2 linked regions of the Methylorubrum extorquens genome follow. Each later gene encodes a partner of the first gene's protein in a complex. Links are inferred from orthologs where the notes say so. Each region holds a gene or a part of one and is shown on either strand. Other genes may lie near its edges.

Region 1 (8,140 bases):
CAGGGTGCCGGCCGAGAGAGTGAAGGGGGCCGAAATCGGCCCCTTGGCCCGAAGCGCACCGGCGGACAGCTCTTCCGACACGAGCGCCTGGAGCCGTCCCTCGCGCAAGGGATCGTCCTCGGCCAGCGCCTTGCCGAGTGCCCGGTCCACGGCGCCCGCGTCGGCGCTGGGGAGCGCGAGATCGGCGAGCCGGATCTCGCCGTTGCCCGAAAGATCGTTCGCCAGGGCGCTCAGGCTCACGCCCGTGGCGCCGAACCGCAGGGCTGCCGAGAGCCGGCCGGTGATCGGCCTTGCCCCGATCAGGCCGGTCAGATCGGCGCCCTCGACGCTGCCCTCGCCCGACACCGCAGCGGCGCCCGCCGGCCGGGCCAGGGTGATGCTGCCGGCCAGCCTCCCTCCGGCGAGACCGGCCGAGAGGTCGCGCAGGCTCAGCGCGTCGCCCTCGCGCACCAGCGTCAGGCTCGCATTGTCGGCGACGAGGCCCCGGCCGAGATCGAGCCCACCGATCTTGAGGCCGAGGCTGACCTGCGGCTGCGCCGGCACCGCGGCGAAGCGTCCGGTGCCGTCGGTGGGCAGGACCGTCGCCGCAACCAGCGCCGGCAGGGACAGGCGGGCGAGCGTGGCGCTGCCGGTCAGCGCGCCGTCCGGGGCGCGGTCGAGGGCGGCGGTGAGGTCGGTCCCCGCCACCTGCCCCGTGACGTCGGCGTGCAGCGCCGCATTCCGGCGCGACAGGGCCACGGTGAGAGCCACGGGCAGCGGCCCGGCCACAGGGCCGGCACTGCCGGCGAGGATCAGGAAGGGGGCAAGGTCGGGCGCTGCCAAGCGCAGCGTGCCACCGGTCGGAGGGCGGTCGAGGGCATCGAGCAGGATCGGGCGCGACGTCGCGACCGTGAGGCCGGCAAGATCGCCTTCGATGCCGAGCGCGAGCGGCGGCGTGCCCTCCTGTCCGGCCTCGGCGGCGGGCCGGGCGCCGGTCAGCCGCAGGCGCCCCGGCTGGCGCAGGGCGACAATGTCGTCGCGGCCGAACCAGCGGCCGGTCCTCTGCATCGTCAGCGCCGCGTCGAGGCGGTCGATTCGGCCGGAGCGAGTCAGCAATGCAAGGTCGAGATCGCCCTCGCCGGCCTTGCCTTTCGCGGATGCGCGCAACGCATCCGCCTCACCCGATTCCCGTTCCAGGGTTAGATCGAGGGCCAATCCGCTCTGGCGGACGCTCTGTGGCACGAGGCGGGCCTCGGGCAGGAAGCCGCGCTCCAGCAGGGCCAGCAGCGGTGCCGCCTTGCCGGCCGTTACCCGGCCCTCGATCCGGCCCGAGCCGTCCGGCGCGATCCGCCCGGCGAGCTGGGCGCTCGCACCCGCGAGGTCGGCGATGTCGAGCGTATCGACGACGAGGCTGGCCCCGTCCGATTGCAGGCTGACCGCGATGGTGCCGTTGCCGGAATGCGCGCCGGCCGGTCCATAGCGCACGTCACGCGCCTTCAGCGTCAGTCCGAGGTCGTGCCGATGCAGGCCCGACATGAGCTCACCGAGGGGGGGCAATTCGGCGATGTCGATGCCGTTGGCGGAAAGCTGTGCATCGAGCCGCCCGCGCCCGTTCGCATCGGCCCGCAGGTAACGGGCGTTGCCGGTGACGCGGGCCTCGCCCAGGGCGAGGCGCAGGTTGCGCAGCGACAGGTCGCTGCCGGCCGCCGAGAGGTCCGTGCCGATCTCGAAAGCGCGCCCGTCGAGAATCGCCGTCACGCTTTCTTCGGCGCCGATCCGGCCGAGATAGCGCCCGACGGCCTCCGAGTTGCGCGCGGCGATGTCGATATGCCCGGTAAAGCGCGGCGAGCCCGACAGCTCGGCCTCGCCGGTTGCTGCGACGGTCGCGGCCCCCGGCGCCCTGCCCTCGAAGCGGCGCAGCACGAGGCCGCCGGTGCGATCGAAGGTGCCGCGAAACCCGACATCGGCCCAATCATCGAGGCCGAGGGCGACACTCTCGGCGGCGATATCGAGGTCAAGCAGAAGCGGCGGCGCCAGCGCACCCGATGTCAGCCCCTGCGCCAGCAGCCCGCGGGCGCCGCCGGAAAGCAGCAGCCCATCGAGGTCGAGGCGGCGGGTCCGCAGGGTCAGGCCGAGCCGGGCCTCGCGCAGATCGAGGCGGCCGCTGCCCGACAGGCGGGCGGCCTTGCCGCCGGGGTCAAGTTCGAGATCGACGGTCTTGGCCTGCACCACGGGGCCGCGCGACGCGAACTTGGCCGCCAGGGTAAGCGGCAGGGCGGCGCCCGCCGGCTGCACCGGCGGGCCGACGGTGAGCCGGGCGCTGCCCTCCGCCTCCGGCACGAGGCTGCGGCGTGCCCCGTCCGCACCCGACCCGTCCTCGGGCTTGAGGGTGATGCGCGCATCGAGTTCCAGGCGGGGTATGGTGTCGCCGCCCCCCGTCAGCTTCAGCGAGAGGCCGCCATCGCTGCCGGCCACGCTGGTGGCGATGTGGAACGGGCTGCCCTTCGCCGTTCCCTCCGCCAGCCAGGGCCCGGCGAGCGCGGGCGCCCTGAGGCGCAGGTTCTCGGCGGCGAACTGCTCCTGCGGCGCCTCACCCGTCCGTACCGTGGCGACCGTAAGGCGCCGAATGCGCAGGTCGTCGATGACGATGTCGCGGCGCAGCGTTTGCGGTTCGCGCGGCAGGAGCACCGCCTCGTCGGAGACCGGCAGGTTGAGCCCAGCCCACTCGACCGAGGTCTGGACGAAGCGCACCTCACCCTTGAGAAGGGGGGCCAGGGCGATCTCCGCGTCGACGGCTTGCGCGTCGAGGGCCGGCCCATCCTCGGCGCCGAGCCGCAGGCGGGCGAGGCGAAGATGCGGCGAGGGCAGCAGACGCAGGTCGATGGCGCCCTCGCTGCGGGCACCGGCCCCGAGGGAATCGCTCACCATGCGGTCGATCAGCGCGCGATGCGCCGACCAGTCGATGAACGGCGGCACCGCAAGGGCCGCCACGAGAATCAGCACGACGGCGCCCGCGAGCGCGGTCAGGGAATCACGCACCGTTATCGCTTCCGCCTGGCCTGCGGACCGCAGGACTTCGTTCGCGTTTCACACGCGTTCGAACGGCCGATGCCACTTGAACGGTGAAAAACCCGCGTCCCTGCGGCCATAGCACAGGCCGTGGCCAGCCCGCATCTCACGCTCAAGCTTTCGCCGATCGTCAGCGGCGGATGCCGAAGGATGGCCCGGCCGGCGGCGGAACGTTGAGCGGCGCCCGCTGGATCTGGTTGCGGATGGCGCTGTTCTCCAGAGTCTGTCGCTGTTCGAAGTTGCGGTTCTCGTTCCGGTACTCGAACGACTGGTTCTGCCGGCTCGTGGCGCCACGGTTGCCGGGGCTCTGCGCCCAAGCAGGCGTGAGTGCGGTGAGCAGGGTCAGGAGGGCGAGAGACGGGGCGCGCATGGCCTCACATCCTTCATCGGCGTGGGTTTCGGGCTTCCGGAGTGACGCGTGGGGGGTGGAGCCGGTTCCGGATCGGGTCTCGACGGCGTTCGCCTTTTGGTCCAGGGATGCGCGTATGATGCAAGAGCCCAACGACGCGCACGGCGCGTTCCGGCCGCGCCCGTCCGACGACGAAGCGCCGTCGGCCCCGACCTCCATCGCCGCCCGCGCCATGGCCGCCCTTCGGCCCGAGGGCGCGTCCTACCTCTCCGGCCTCAACCCGGAGCAGCGCCGCGCCGTGGAGGCGACGGAGGGCCCCGTGCTCGTGCTCGCAGGGGCCGGCACCGGCAAGACGCGGGTTCTGACGACGCGCATCGCCCACCTCATCGCCACCGGCAAGGCGCGGCCCTACGACATCCTCTCGGTGACCTTCACCAACAAGGCCGCCCGCGAGATGAAGCACCGCATCGGCGGGCTGATCGGGCCGGCGGGCGAGGGCATGCCCTGGCTCGGCACCTTCCACTCCATCGGCACCAAGATCCTGCGCCGCCACGCCGAACTGGTCGGCCTCAAATCCGACTTCACGATTCTCGGCACCGACGACCAGCTCCGCCTGATGAAGCAGGTCATCAGTGACCAGAACATCGACGAGAAGCGCTGGCCGGCGCGCGCGCTAGCTCACACCATCGACGGCTGGAAAAACCGGGGCTTGAGCCCCGAACAGGTGCCGCCGGGCGAGGCACAGTCCTTCGCCTTCGGTAAGGGCGGGCAGCTCTACACGGCGTATCAGGCCCGGCTCGCGACGCTCAACGCGGTCGATTTCGGGGACCTCCTGCTGCTCTGCCTCAAGCTGTGGCGCGAGAATCCGGACATCCTGGCCAATTACCAGGACCGCTTCCGCTACATCCTCGTGGACGAGTATCAGGACACCAACGTCGCCCAGTATCTCTGGCTCAGGCTGCTGGCCCAGGCCCGCAAGAACGTCGCCTGCGTCGGCGACGACGACCAGTCGATCTACGGCTGGCGCGGTGCCGAGGTCGACAACATCCTGCGCTTCGAGCACGATTTTCCCGGCGCCACCGTGGTGCGGTTGGAGCGCAACTACCGCTCGACCGGGCACATCCTCGCCGCCGCCTCCGGGCTCATCGCCAAGAACGAGGGCCGCCTCGGCAAGACCCTGCGCACCGAGGACGAGGCGGGCGAGCCCGTGACGGTCACGGGCTCGTGGGATTCCGAGGAGGAGGCGCGTCAGGTCGCCGAATCGATCGAGTCACTCCAGCGCAGGGGGCATGCGCTCTCGGAGATCGCGGTGCTGGTGCGGATCTCGGCACAGATGCGCGAGATCGAGGACCGGTTCGTGCAGGTCGGCCTGCCCTATCGCGTTGTCGGCGGTCCGCGCTTCTACGAGCGGGCGGAGATCCGCGACGCGCTGGCTTACCTGCGCGTCACCATGAACGGCGCCGACGACCTCGCCTTCGAACGCATCTTCAACACGCCCAAGCGCGGCCTGGGCGACGCGACGCTCCAGACGCTCCACGCCTTTGCTCGTGCCGACCGGGTTCCTCTCCTGGCGGCCGCGCGAAAGCTGATCGAGACCGACGAGCTGAAGCCGCGCGCCCGCTCGATGCTGCGCGGCCTCGTCGAGAGCTTCTCGCGCTGGGTGCGGCTGGTGGAGACCAAGCCGCATCCGGAGGTCGCCCAGACCATCCTGGAGGAATCCGGCTACACCGAGATGTGGCAGAAGGACCGTTCGGCCGACGCCGCCGGGCGGCTCGAAAACCTCAAGGAATTCGTTCGCTCGATGGAGGAATTCCCCGACATGGCGGCCTTCCTCGAACACGTCTCCCTGGTGATGGAAGCCTCCGAGGCGGAAGGGGCCGACCGCGTCTCGCTGATGACGCTGCACGCGGCCAAGGGTTTGGAGTTCGACACCGTGTTCCTGCCGGGCTGGGAGGACGGCCTTTTCCCGAACCAGCGCGCCATCGACGAGAGCGGTCGGGCGGGCCTGGAGGAGGAGCGGCGGCTCGCCCATGTGGGGCTCACCCGCGCCCGCAAGCGCGCGAAGCTGTCGTTTGCCGTCAACCGGCGCATCCACGGGATGTGGTCCTCGACCATCCCCTCACGCTTTATCGACGAGCTGCCGCCGCAGGCCGTGGACGTGGTCGAAGCGCCCGCGCATTTCTCGGCCGGCGCCTCGCGCTTCGACCGCAACCCGACCCCGTTCGGCTCCTCCTACGGCACGCCGGGCTGGCAGCGGGCGCAGGCCAACACGTCGGGCAATTTCGGCGGGGGACTCGGGCAGGGCCGGGGCGGCCGCTCGGGGGGACCACGGGAGATCGAGGGCGAGCTGGTCGCCAAATCCACGGCCGCACCCTCGGCGTTCGAGCACGGATGCCGCGTCCTCCACACCAAGTTCGGGCCTGGCACGGTCGCCGGCATCGACGGCAACAAGCTCACCGTTGACTTCGACAAGGCCGGCCGGAAGATGGTCCTCGACAGCTTCCTCCAACCCGGTTGAAGCGTCCCGTCGGCGGTTCTCCGCCGGCCGCCCCTCGCCCGAGGAGGGCGATGCCCGCGATGGCCCAGGCAAGGATCGTCCCGGTCCGCAGGCGGCACCGACAGGTGCTGGGGTCATCGCTTCTTCGCAAAGCCGTCACGCCCGCGTCGCCCCCGCCTGCAACCTTCGCAGTGAGAGCGAAGCGTTGCCGTAAAGTCGCTCTCCACAGACATCACGTCATACAGTGGAACCGACTCATGGGGTTTGGCTTTGCTCTTGCGTACAGTTGAACGAAGATCGGCGATGTCTTCGCCGAATCGAAGGAGAGACGGACAAGTCGAGACTGGTTGAAAAAGCGAGTTTGCGAGAGTCACGCACGAGTCAAGGTGGAGTATCGATCCATGAAGAGACGACGCGCACGGCTTGAACTGGTTGAGGACCGACCGATCCGGATGCATCGGACCCGCTTCGACGAGGAACGTAACCTCGCACCCATTCAACCACTGACCGATCGACAAGGTCAGTACCTCGACGCGCTCGCGTCATCTTCGCAAGTCATCGTCTTAGGCCCGGCCGGCACCGGAAAGACCTTCATCGCCGGCACCCGCGCCGCCGATCTTCTCCGTCAACGCCGGATTTCGAAGGTCGTCATCACCCGTCCGAACGTGCCGTCCGGCCGCTCCCTCGGCTTCTTCCCCGGCACGCTTGAAGAAAAGATCGCGCCCTGGGTCGCGCCCCTCACCGAGACCATGAAAGAGCGCATGGGTGCGGCCGCCTTCGACATCGCGGTGAAGACCGGCGACATCGAGGTCGTGCCGTTCGAGGTGATGCGCGGGCGCACCTTCAAGAACTGCCTCGTGATCCTCGACGAGGCGCAGAACACCACCACCGCCGAGATCAAGATGTTCCTGACCCGCATCGGCGACGATTGCCAGGTCATCATCAACGGCGACGTTTCCCAGACCGACCTGCGCGAGACCTCGGGACTTCGCACCGTCATCCACCTCGTGAAGAGCCGGATGATGACGATCCCGATCGTGGAGTTCACCCTCGACGACATCGTCCGCTCCGGCATCTGCGCGGAATGGGTGAGGGCGTTCGAGGAAGAGAAGTTGTAGCAGTCGCGAGATCTGATGGCGCGTGATGACGGGGCACGGAGGCTGCCTCGTCGTCACGCGCCGACCACGGTCAGATTTCAACGCCCCTCTCGACGATCGTCGTCTCGACGATGTCGGCAGGCTCGTAGAGCCATCTTGCCACAACGCCGGCCGCGATGGCTCCGGCGATCGGCGCAAGCCAGAATAGCCAGAGCTGCGCGATATAGTCCGTGCCCGCGAACAGGGCCGGTCCCGTGCTGCGCGCCGGGTTGACTGATGTGTTGGTCACCGGAATCGAGATCAGGTGAATGAGCACGAGGGCAAGCCCGATGGGGATGCCGGCAAAGCCCGCCGCGGCGCCCTTCGACGTTGTGCCGATGATGATGAACAGGAAGATGAACGTCGTCAGGGCTTCGATGATCAAGCAGGCGGCAAGGTCGTACTTGCCGGGGCTGAGTTCGCCGTAGCCGTTCGCAGCAAATCCGTTCGGCACCCAGCCCGCCTTGCCGGAGGCGATGGTGTAGAGGGCGAAGGCGGCCACGGTTGCACCGATGACCTGAGCGATAATGTAGGGCAGGACGTGCCGGCTCGCGCACCGTCTCGCCGACCACAATCCGAGTGTGACGGCCGGATTGAAGTGGCCGCCGGATATGTGGCCGACGGCGTACGCCATCGTCAGCACGGTGAAGCCGAAGGCGAAGGCGACGCCCAGGAAGCCGATTCCGAGTTCTGGAAAGGCGGCGGAGAGGACGGCGGCACCGCAGCCGCCGAAGGTCAGCCAGAAGGTGCCGAAGAATTCGGCGGTCGTCCGACGCATCGTATCGTGATCCATGGCGACACCTCTTGCTGCGAAGGTCACGCGGCCCACACCAAACGGTCGTGTCGAAGGTCTGATCGGCGCACCGTGAGACTGAGGTCGTCTGCGTCGGCGCCCGCCGAAACGCAGCGGGCGAAGATTTCACGCGCGGATCGCGCTAGCAATGAGCGGTGTCATACGTTGAGGGGCACGAAAGAGTGGTACTGCTCGCGCGCCTGATGCGCCTTGACTGGCAATTTTGCTTTGTCTCAGCGCAAATGCTGATCACATCGTGCAGTGTCAGGCTGCGGCGGCGCCCTTGATCCGCAGCGGTCCGACGCTCTTGCCCTCAA
Region 2 (6,827 bases), 1.3 Mb from region 1 along the record:
CGAGGCCGGAACGGTCCTGGGCGGCGGGCCGGTCCTCGGCAGCCTGGGACCGGCCAGCGGCATTCTGTGGCTTGCCCGCGGCTTGTGCGGCGTCGCGCACCACCTGCTCCAGCACCCCGAGATAATCGAGGAAGCGGGAGCGCCCGGAAGGCGTCAGTCGGCAGAGGGTCTGCGGCCGGTTCTGGTCGTAGCCCTTTTCCAGGCTGACGAGGTCGGCCTCCTGCAGCACGGCGAGGTGGCGGCTGAGATTGCCGTCGGTGAGCCCGCACAGGCGCTTGAGATCGGGGAAGGCGAGACCGCGGGGATGCGAGACCAGGGAGGTCAGCACCGAGAGCCGCGCCCGCTCGTGGATGATCCGGTCGAGCCCCTCGTAGGAGAAGCGGGCGTCGCTGCGATCAGAGGTCGGCATCGGCGTCTCCGTCGGCAGATCTGTCAGTCGATCCGTCAGTCGATCCGTCACTTGGGCCCGAATGGCGGTGGATGATGATGGCGACGAGCCCCTGCCCCACCGCGAAGGGCACGCCCATCAGCCAGGGCGAGAGGTGGCGCGTCTCGCTGGCGAGGGCCAGCACCGTGAGTCCGGCGAGCAGGTACCACGCGCCCGCGAGCGGCACGGTGCGCGGCAGGATGCGGGCGGAGGCGAACAGGCCGAGCCCGACCAGAACCTGCCACAGGCCCGGCAGCATCCAGAGCTGGTCCGGCGCGAAGCGGGCGAAGACGAGCCCGAGGCAGAGGCCCGCCCCACCCGCGGGTAAAAACCCTTCGATGGCGCTGAACACCATCGCGTCGGCCAGCCCCGAATGGACCCGGCGCGAGCGGCGCACCGCCTCGAAGCCGATCAGGAGGCAAGCGGTGACGGCAGCGGCGACCCAGAGGCCGAAGAAGACGACCGGCCGTGCGGTCGGGTCGTCGAGCAGCAGGGACTGGGCCCCCGCGACGACGAGGGCAAGCGCGCCGGTCGCGGCGAGCGTCGCCGCGCCGAGGCCGCGGAAGGCCGTGTCCCGCGCGATCTGCATCCGGATCGCGACGATGTCGGCCAGCGCCCTGTCGAGGTCGCCGTGGGTGTCACGCATGGGGTTCGTCTTCCCGCGTCGAGGCGCGCTTTGCATTGCAAAGTACACGCGGGTGCAGAGCCGTCAAGCGGCATTCGTTCGGATGAGCGCGATGAGGACGGTGGCGGCCGGAGTGGGGATGAAACGAAGCCGCCGCGCCGATGATCAGATCGGCAGACAGGTGTCGAGGAGGAGCCTCACGCGTCCGCGTCACCCTCGAACAACCGGATGATCTCCTCCCGGTGCATCATGTCGAAATCGTCCGGCACCAGATCCGTCCGGCGAGGAATCCGATAGGTCGCGTGCGCGGCAGATCCGCCTCAGCCGCGCGGAGGATGACCGTTTTCACGGCGGTCTCCCTGCGATGAGAACGCACGGAAGCCAGTCCGGGCCCGAAACGGCCGCGAGCCGGGACAATCTCGGACCGTTCGGACTCTTCCGGAGATCGCCCGACGGGCCCATATTGTCGCCATGCCCGCACCCAAGAATCCGCGCGTGAGCCCGGCCCAAGCACTCGCCAAGGCGACGGCCAAAGCACAGGCCAAGGCGACCTCGAAGACGACGGCGAAGGCCGACCGGCCCGAGCTGATGCCGCTCGACGAGCATCTCGCCGCGCTGCTCAATCCGGCGCTCAACCGCAACCGTCTGAAGGCGGCCGAGCCCGTGCCGGAGCCGCCCCGGAAGGGACGCGGACAGAAGGGTGAGGCGAAGGCCTACAAGAAGATCGCGAAGGACGGTTTCGCCGAGGCGCCGCAGGCGGGCTTCGCCATCGGCGACGCAGCCGATGTCGACCCGCGGCTGGCCCAGGCGCTCGGCCTCGTCCCGCCCGATGACGGCCCGGCACCGGAAACCGCGCCCGAAGCGGAGGCGCCCTCGCTCGCCACCGATGGCGTCTCGGCCACCGTCGAGGCGCTGGAGCGGCTGCTCGTCGAGGGCAACCCGCTGTTCAAGAACGGCGAGGCCTGGGTGCCGCACCGCCCGGAGCGGCCGGCGAAATCGGAGGGCGGCGTGACGTTCACGCTGAAATCCGAGTTCACCCCCGCTGGCGACCAGCCGACCGCCATCGCCGCCCTGGTCGAGGGTGTCAGGACCGCCGAGCGCGATCAGGTGCTGCTCGGCGTCACGGGTTCGGGCAAGACTTTCACGATGGCCAAGGTCATCGAGGAGACGCAGCGCCCGGCCCTGATCCTCGCGCCGAACAAGACGCTCGCGGCGCAACTTTACGGCGAGTTCAAGAGCTTCTTTCCCGACAACGCGGTCGAGTACTTCGTCTCGTACTACGACTATTACCAGCCCGAGGCCTACGTCCCCCGGTCCGACACCTTCATCGAGAAGGAAAGCTCGATCAACGAGCAGATCGACCGGATGCGCCACTCCGCCACCCGCGCCCTGCTGGAGCGGGACGACGTCATCATCGTCGCCTCGGTCTCGTGCATCTACGGTATCGGCTCGGTCGAGACCTACACGGCGATGTCGTTCACCGTCACCCTCGGTGAGCGCATCGAGCAGCGCCAGCTCATCGCCGACCTCGTGGCGCTGCAGTACAAGCGCATCCAGTCGGACTTCGCCCGCGGCACCTTCCGGGTGCGCGGCGACGTGATCGAGCTGTGGCCGGCCCACTTGGAGGATCGCGGCTGGCGCGTCGGCCTGTTCGGCGACGAGGTGGAATCCATCGTCGAGTTCGATCCGCTGACCGGCAAGAAGCTCAACGAGCTGAAGTTCGTGAAGGTCTACGCGAACTCGCACTACGTCACGCCGCGCCCCACCCTGCAGCAGGCGATCAAGGGCATCAAGACCGAGCTGAAGAGCCGCGTCGAGGAGCTGACCCGGATGGGCCGCCTCATCGAGGCGCAGCGGCTGGAGCAGCGCTGCACCTTCGACATCGAGATGATCGAGGCCACCGGCGCCTGCAACGGCATCGAGAACTATTCGCGCTACCTCACAGGCCGCAAGCCCGGCGAACCGCCGCCGACGCTGTTCGAGTACCTGCCCGACAACGCCCTCGTCTTCACCGACGAGAGCCACGTCACGGTTCCGCAGATCGGCGGCATGTACAAGGGCGACTTCCGCCGCAAGGCGACGCTGGCCGAGTACGGCTTCCGCCTGCCCTCCTGCCTCGACAACCGCCCTCTGCGGTTCGAGGAATGGGACGCGATGCGCCCGCAATCGGTCCACGTCTCGGCGACTCCGGCCAAGTGGGAGATGGAGCGCACGGCCGGCGTCTTCGCCGAGCAGGTGATCCGCCCCACCGGCCTCGTCGATCCGGTGATCGAGATCCGCCCGGCCCGCTCCCAGGTCGACGACCTGCTGGGCGAGGTCCGCGAAGTCGCCCAGGCCGGCTACCGCACCCTGGTGACGACGCTGACCAAGCGCATGGCCGAGGATCTCACCGAGTACCTGCACGAGAACTCGGTACGGGTGCGCTACATGCACTCCGACATCGACACCCTGGAGCGCATCGAGATTATTCGCGATTTGAGGTTGGGTGCCTTCGATGTTCTCATCGGCATCAACCTCCTCCGCGAGGGCCTCGACATCCCGGAATGCGCGCTGGTGGCCATCCTCGATGCCGACAAGGAAGGCTTCCTGCGCTCCGAAACCTCGCTGATCCAGACCATCGGCCGCGCGGCCCGCAACGCGGATGCCCGCTGCATCCTCTACGCCGACAACATCACCGGCTCGATGGAGCGGGCAATGGCCGAGACCGAGCGGCGGCGCCAGAAGCAGCTCGCCTACAACGAGGAGCACGGCATCACGCCGCAATCGGTCAAGCGCGGCATCAGCGACATCCTCGAGAGCGTGTACGAGCGCGACCACGTCCGCGTCGATACGGGGCTGGCCAAGGACGCGATCACCGTCGGCCACAACCTCAAGGCGGTCATGGCCGACCTCGAGAAACGGATGCGCGCGGCGGCCGCCGATCTCGACTTCGAGGAGGCGGCGCGGCTTCGCGACGAGCTCAAGCGCCTCCAGGCGACCGAACTCATGGTCTCCGACGATCCCATGGCCCGGCAGGGCGATATCGAGCGCGAGGCCGGCCGCTACGGGCAGAAGGGCAGCCGCATCTCGAAGCCCACCCTCGACAATATGGGCCCGGGCACCGACCGCGAGCTGCCGGCCGACGCCGTGCCCTGGCAGGAGCGGCCCAAGGCGCGCTCGACGCAAGGACTCGGCGGCCAGAAGCCCCGCTACAAGGGCGGCGGCGGGCGCAAGCGGGGCTGAGGCGCCCGAACGCGGAACCTCGGCCGTCGCCTGCGATTGGCTCTTCAGATCCTGCAACCGCCGGGCGGCTCGGCTGCGAGGCCGCCCGGCGGCGCCAAGCGTAATGGCGCAAAGCGTGATGGAGCCGACCGATGCGATCCCCCTCTCCCCTCATTCGCGCCGCTCTGGGTGCCCTCCTCGGCAGCCTGAGCCTGTCGGTGCCGGTGCAGGCCCAGAGCGCGGCCAACCCCAACGATCAGCCCACCGCCGGCACCCTGCCCTCCGGCACCGATACGGTGCGCGGCAACGATCGCTCCGCCGAGCGGCCGACCGGGGAGGTCTCACCCCCGAGCGCAATCCGCTCCTCGACCGCGGTGGTGCCGGAGGGCAAGAGCGGAAAGACCGTGCGCACCAATCCCTCCGATCACCTCTCGAAGCCGTTCCGCTCGAACCACGAGAACTGATCCGCAACCCCACCCCTGCGTTCGCCGTTGGACCGGCACGGCCGCCGCAACGGGCGTGAATGGTGGCGTGAACCGGCGGGAGGAAACGCATGGGGCTGCTCGATCAGGTCATCGGCGGAGTCGTCGGACAGGTTTTGGGGGGCGGGCGCGGCGGGGCGCTGGCCTCGCCGGTGGTGAAGGCGCTCCTCATGCTGCTGCTCGCCAAGGGCGGGGGTGGGCTCGGCGATATCCTCGGCCGCGGTTCACCGGGATCCGACGGCCGATCCCTCCCCGGACCCGGCTCCGACGACGGCGATCTCGGCGGGTTCAACCAGGGCCGCCGCAGCGGGCCACCGGCTCAGGGGAGCGAGGCCGGCAACGACCTCGGCGGCGATTTCGGCGACCTCGCCGGCATGCTCGACGGCCCCGGCGACGGCCATTCCGGGCACCGTTCGCCCGGCGGTGGCCCCTATGCCGGGCTCGACCGTGAGCCGGATGACGGCAGCGGCGCGGCCTCCCATGGGCTCGACGGCCTGATCCAGGGCTTCGAGCGCAGCGGCCTCGGCGACGTGATCGGCTCGTGGATCGGCCACGGCCCCAACCGCGAGATCGCGCCGAACCGCCTCGCCGAGGCGCTGGGCCCGAACACCCTCGACAGCTTGAGTCGCGAGACCGGCCTGCCGCGCGAGGATCTGCTCGGGCAGCTCGCCCAGGCCCTGCCCGGTGTGATCGACGCGCTGACGCCCCAGGGCCGGGCGCCGAGCCATGAGGAACGCGGCGGCTGGTGAGCCTGGATTGAGGATTCCGCCATGGCCTACGAGCTGCATTACTGGCCGATGATCCCCGGCCGCGGCGAGTTCGTGCGGCTCGCCCTCGAAGCGGCCGGGGCGGATTACGTGGATGTCGCCCGCCAGCCCGAGGCGGAGGGCGGCGGCATCGCGGCGATGATGGACCGTCTGGAGGACGAGCCGGTCCGCCCGCCCTTCGCCCCGCCCTTCCTCAAGGACGGCGACCGCGTGATCGGACAGACTGCGGCGATCCTGCTCTATCTCGGGCCGCGCCTCGGCCTCGTCGGGGCGGACGAGGCCGACCGGATCTGGACGCACCAGATCCAGCTCACGATCGCCGACATGGTGGCGGAGGCGCACGACACCCATCACCCGGTCGGCGTCGGCCTGTATTACGAGGATCAGCGACCCGAGGCGCGCCGCCGCGCAGAGGATTTTTGCGAGAACCGCATCCCGAAGTTCCTGAACTGGTTCGAGCGCGTGCTCGCCGGCAACCCGGTGGGGCCGGAGCATCTGGTCGGCGGCGCAATGAGCTATGCCGACACGTCGCTGTTCCAGCTCGTGGCGGGCCTGCGCTACGCCTTTCCCAGGGCTGCGGCCCGGGCGCTGGCGCAGACGCCGGGCATCGTCGCCCACGCGGAGCGAATCGGGCAGCTGCCGCGGATCGCGGCCTATCGTGCAAGCGAGCGGTGCCTTCCCTTCAACGAAGCCGGCATCTTCCGGCGCTATCCGGAACTCGATGTCGGCTGACGAACCGCCGCGCGCGGGTTAACCTTTGACATTGTCGTGAAGACTGTTTCTCAGCCAAACGGTCGCGCTTGTGACGCCTGACGGCGTGCTACACCTACCCGCGTGAGCATGCCCGAGACTCCCCCCATCACCGAGGAACCGAGCGCCGAATCGGCGCGCTTTCGGATCGTGGAGCCGTTGCGGGCGGCGCAGGACCAACTCGCCCGGGTGCAGGATGCCGCCGGGATCGGTGTCTTCACCCTCGACCTGCGCGCGGGCGTGCTGCATCCGAGCCCCGCCTTCTGCCGCCTGCACGGCCTGGAAGTGTGTGAGCGATACGCGCTGGCCGCGTTCGCCGAGCGTTTCCCGGAGGAGGATCCGGCAATCCTCTCGGGTGCCTCGTCCGAGGAGGCGGTCTACCGCGTCCGCGATCCCCGAACCGGGGCCCCGCGCTGGATCGCCCGCACCCTCGAGATCGAGCGCGATGCGGACGGCGCGGCCCTGCGGCTCGCGGGCGTGGTGCGGGACGTGACCGAGCAGCGGGCCCAGGGCACGGCGCTGGCCGAGAGTGAGCAGCACTACCGCACGCTGTTCGAGCAGATGGATGAAGGCTA

The links. The genes of interacting proteins can lie anywhere in the genome.
Region 2: the proteins of J2W78_RS02895 (region 1) and uvrB are in contact, whole or in part, in a crystal structure (PDB 7EGT), measured with the Thermus thermophilus proteins. The link is inferred for Methylorubrum extorquens from one-to-one orthologs. Residues at the interface, in WP_096412145.1 of Thermus thermophilus: His654, Arg656, Phe657, Gln666, Asp668, Glu669, Lys680, Arg681, Leu682, Ser683, Lys685, Tyr686, Ala687; in WP_096411307.1 of Thermus thermophilus: Glu23, Leu25, Arg26, Asp27, Gly28, Glu29, Arg30, Phe31, Arg55, Glu326, Asp327, Phe328, Glu379, Ser382, Gln383, His398, Gly400, Arg401.

The regions. Positions count from the first base shown.
Region 1 is NZ_JALJXF010000001.1:587,057-595,196, reverse strand. The notes cover bases 3,185-6,224. They hold J2W78_RS02895 (ATP-dependent helicase), read left to right. Parts: upstream 3,185-3,533; coding sequence 3,534-5,915; downstream 5,916-6,224. Other genes in these bases: J2W78_RS02900 (hypothetical protein), read right to left, coding at 3,185-3,418. In the rest of the region: J2W78_RS02905 (AsmA family protein), read right to left, coding at 1-3,018; more of J2W78_RS02900, read right to left, coding at 3,179-3,184; J2W78_RS02890 (PhoH family protein), read left to right, coding at 6,296-7,012; aqpZ (aquaporin Z), read right to left, coding at 7,083-7,823; J2W78_RS02880 (3'-5' exonuclease), read right to left, coding at 8,088-8,140. UniProt on the Escherichia coli protein: A helicase with DNA-dependent ATPase activity. Unwinds DNA duplexes with 3'-5' polarity. Translocates on single-stranded DNA with 3'-5' polarity. Initiates unwinding more efficiently from a nicked substrate than double-stranded DNA.
Region 2 is NZ_JALJXF010000001.1:1,900,322-1,907,148, forward strand. The notes cover bases 1,150-4,474. They hold uvrB (excinuclease ABC subunit UvrB), read left to right. Parts: upstream 1,150-1,523; coding sequence 1,524-4,274; downstream 4,275-4,474. Other genes in these bases: J2W78_RS09020 (hypothetical protein), read left to right, coding at 4,406-4,474. In the rest of the region: J2W78_RS09005 (transcriptional regulator), read right to left, coding at 1-409; J2W78_RS09010 (hypothetical protein), read right to left, coding at 396-1,073; more of J2W78_RS09020, read left to right, coding at 4,475-4,717; J2W78_RS09025 (YidB family protein), read left to right, coding at 4,807-5,484; J2W78_RS09030 (glutathione S-transferase family protein), read left to right, coding at 5,506-6,234; J2W78_RS09035 (PAS domain-containing protein), read left to right, coding at 6,343-6,827. UniProt on the Escherichia coli protein: The UvrABC repair system catalyzes the recognition and processing of DNA lesions. A damage recognition complex composed of 2 UvrA and 2 UvrB subunits scans DNA for abnormalities.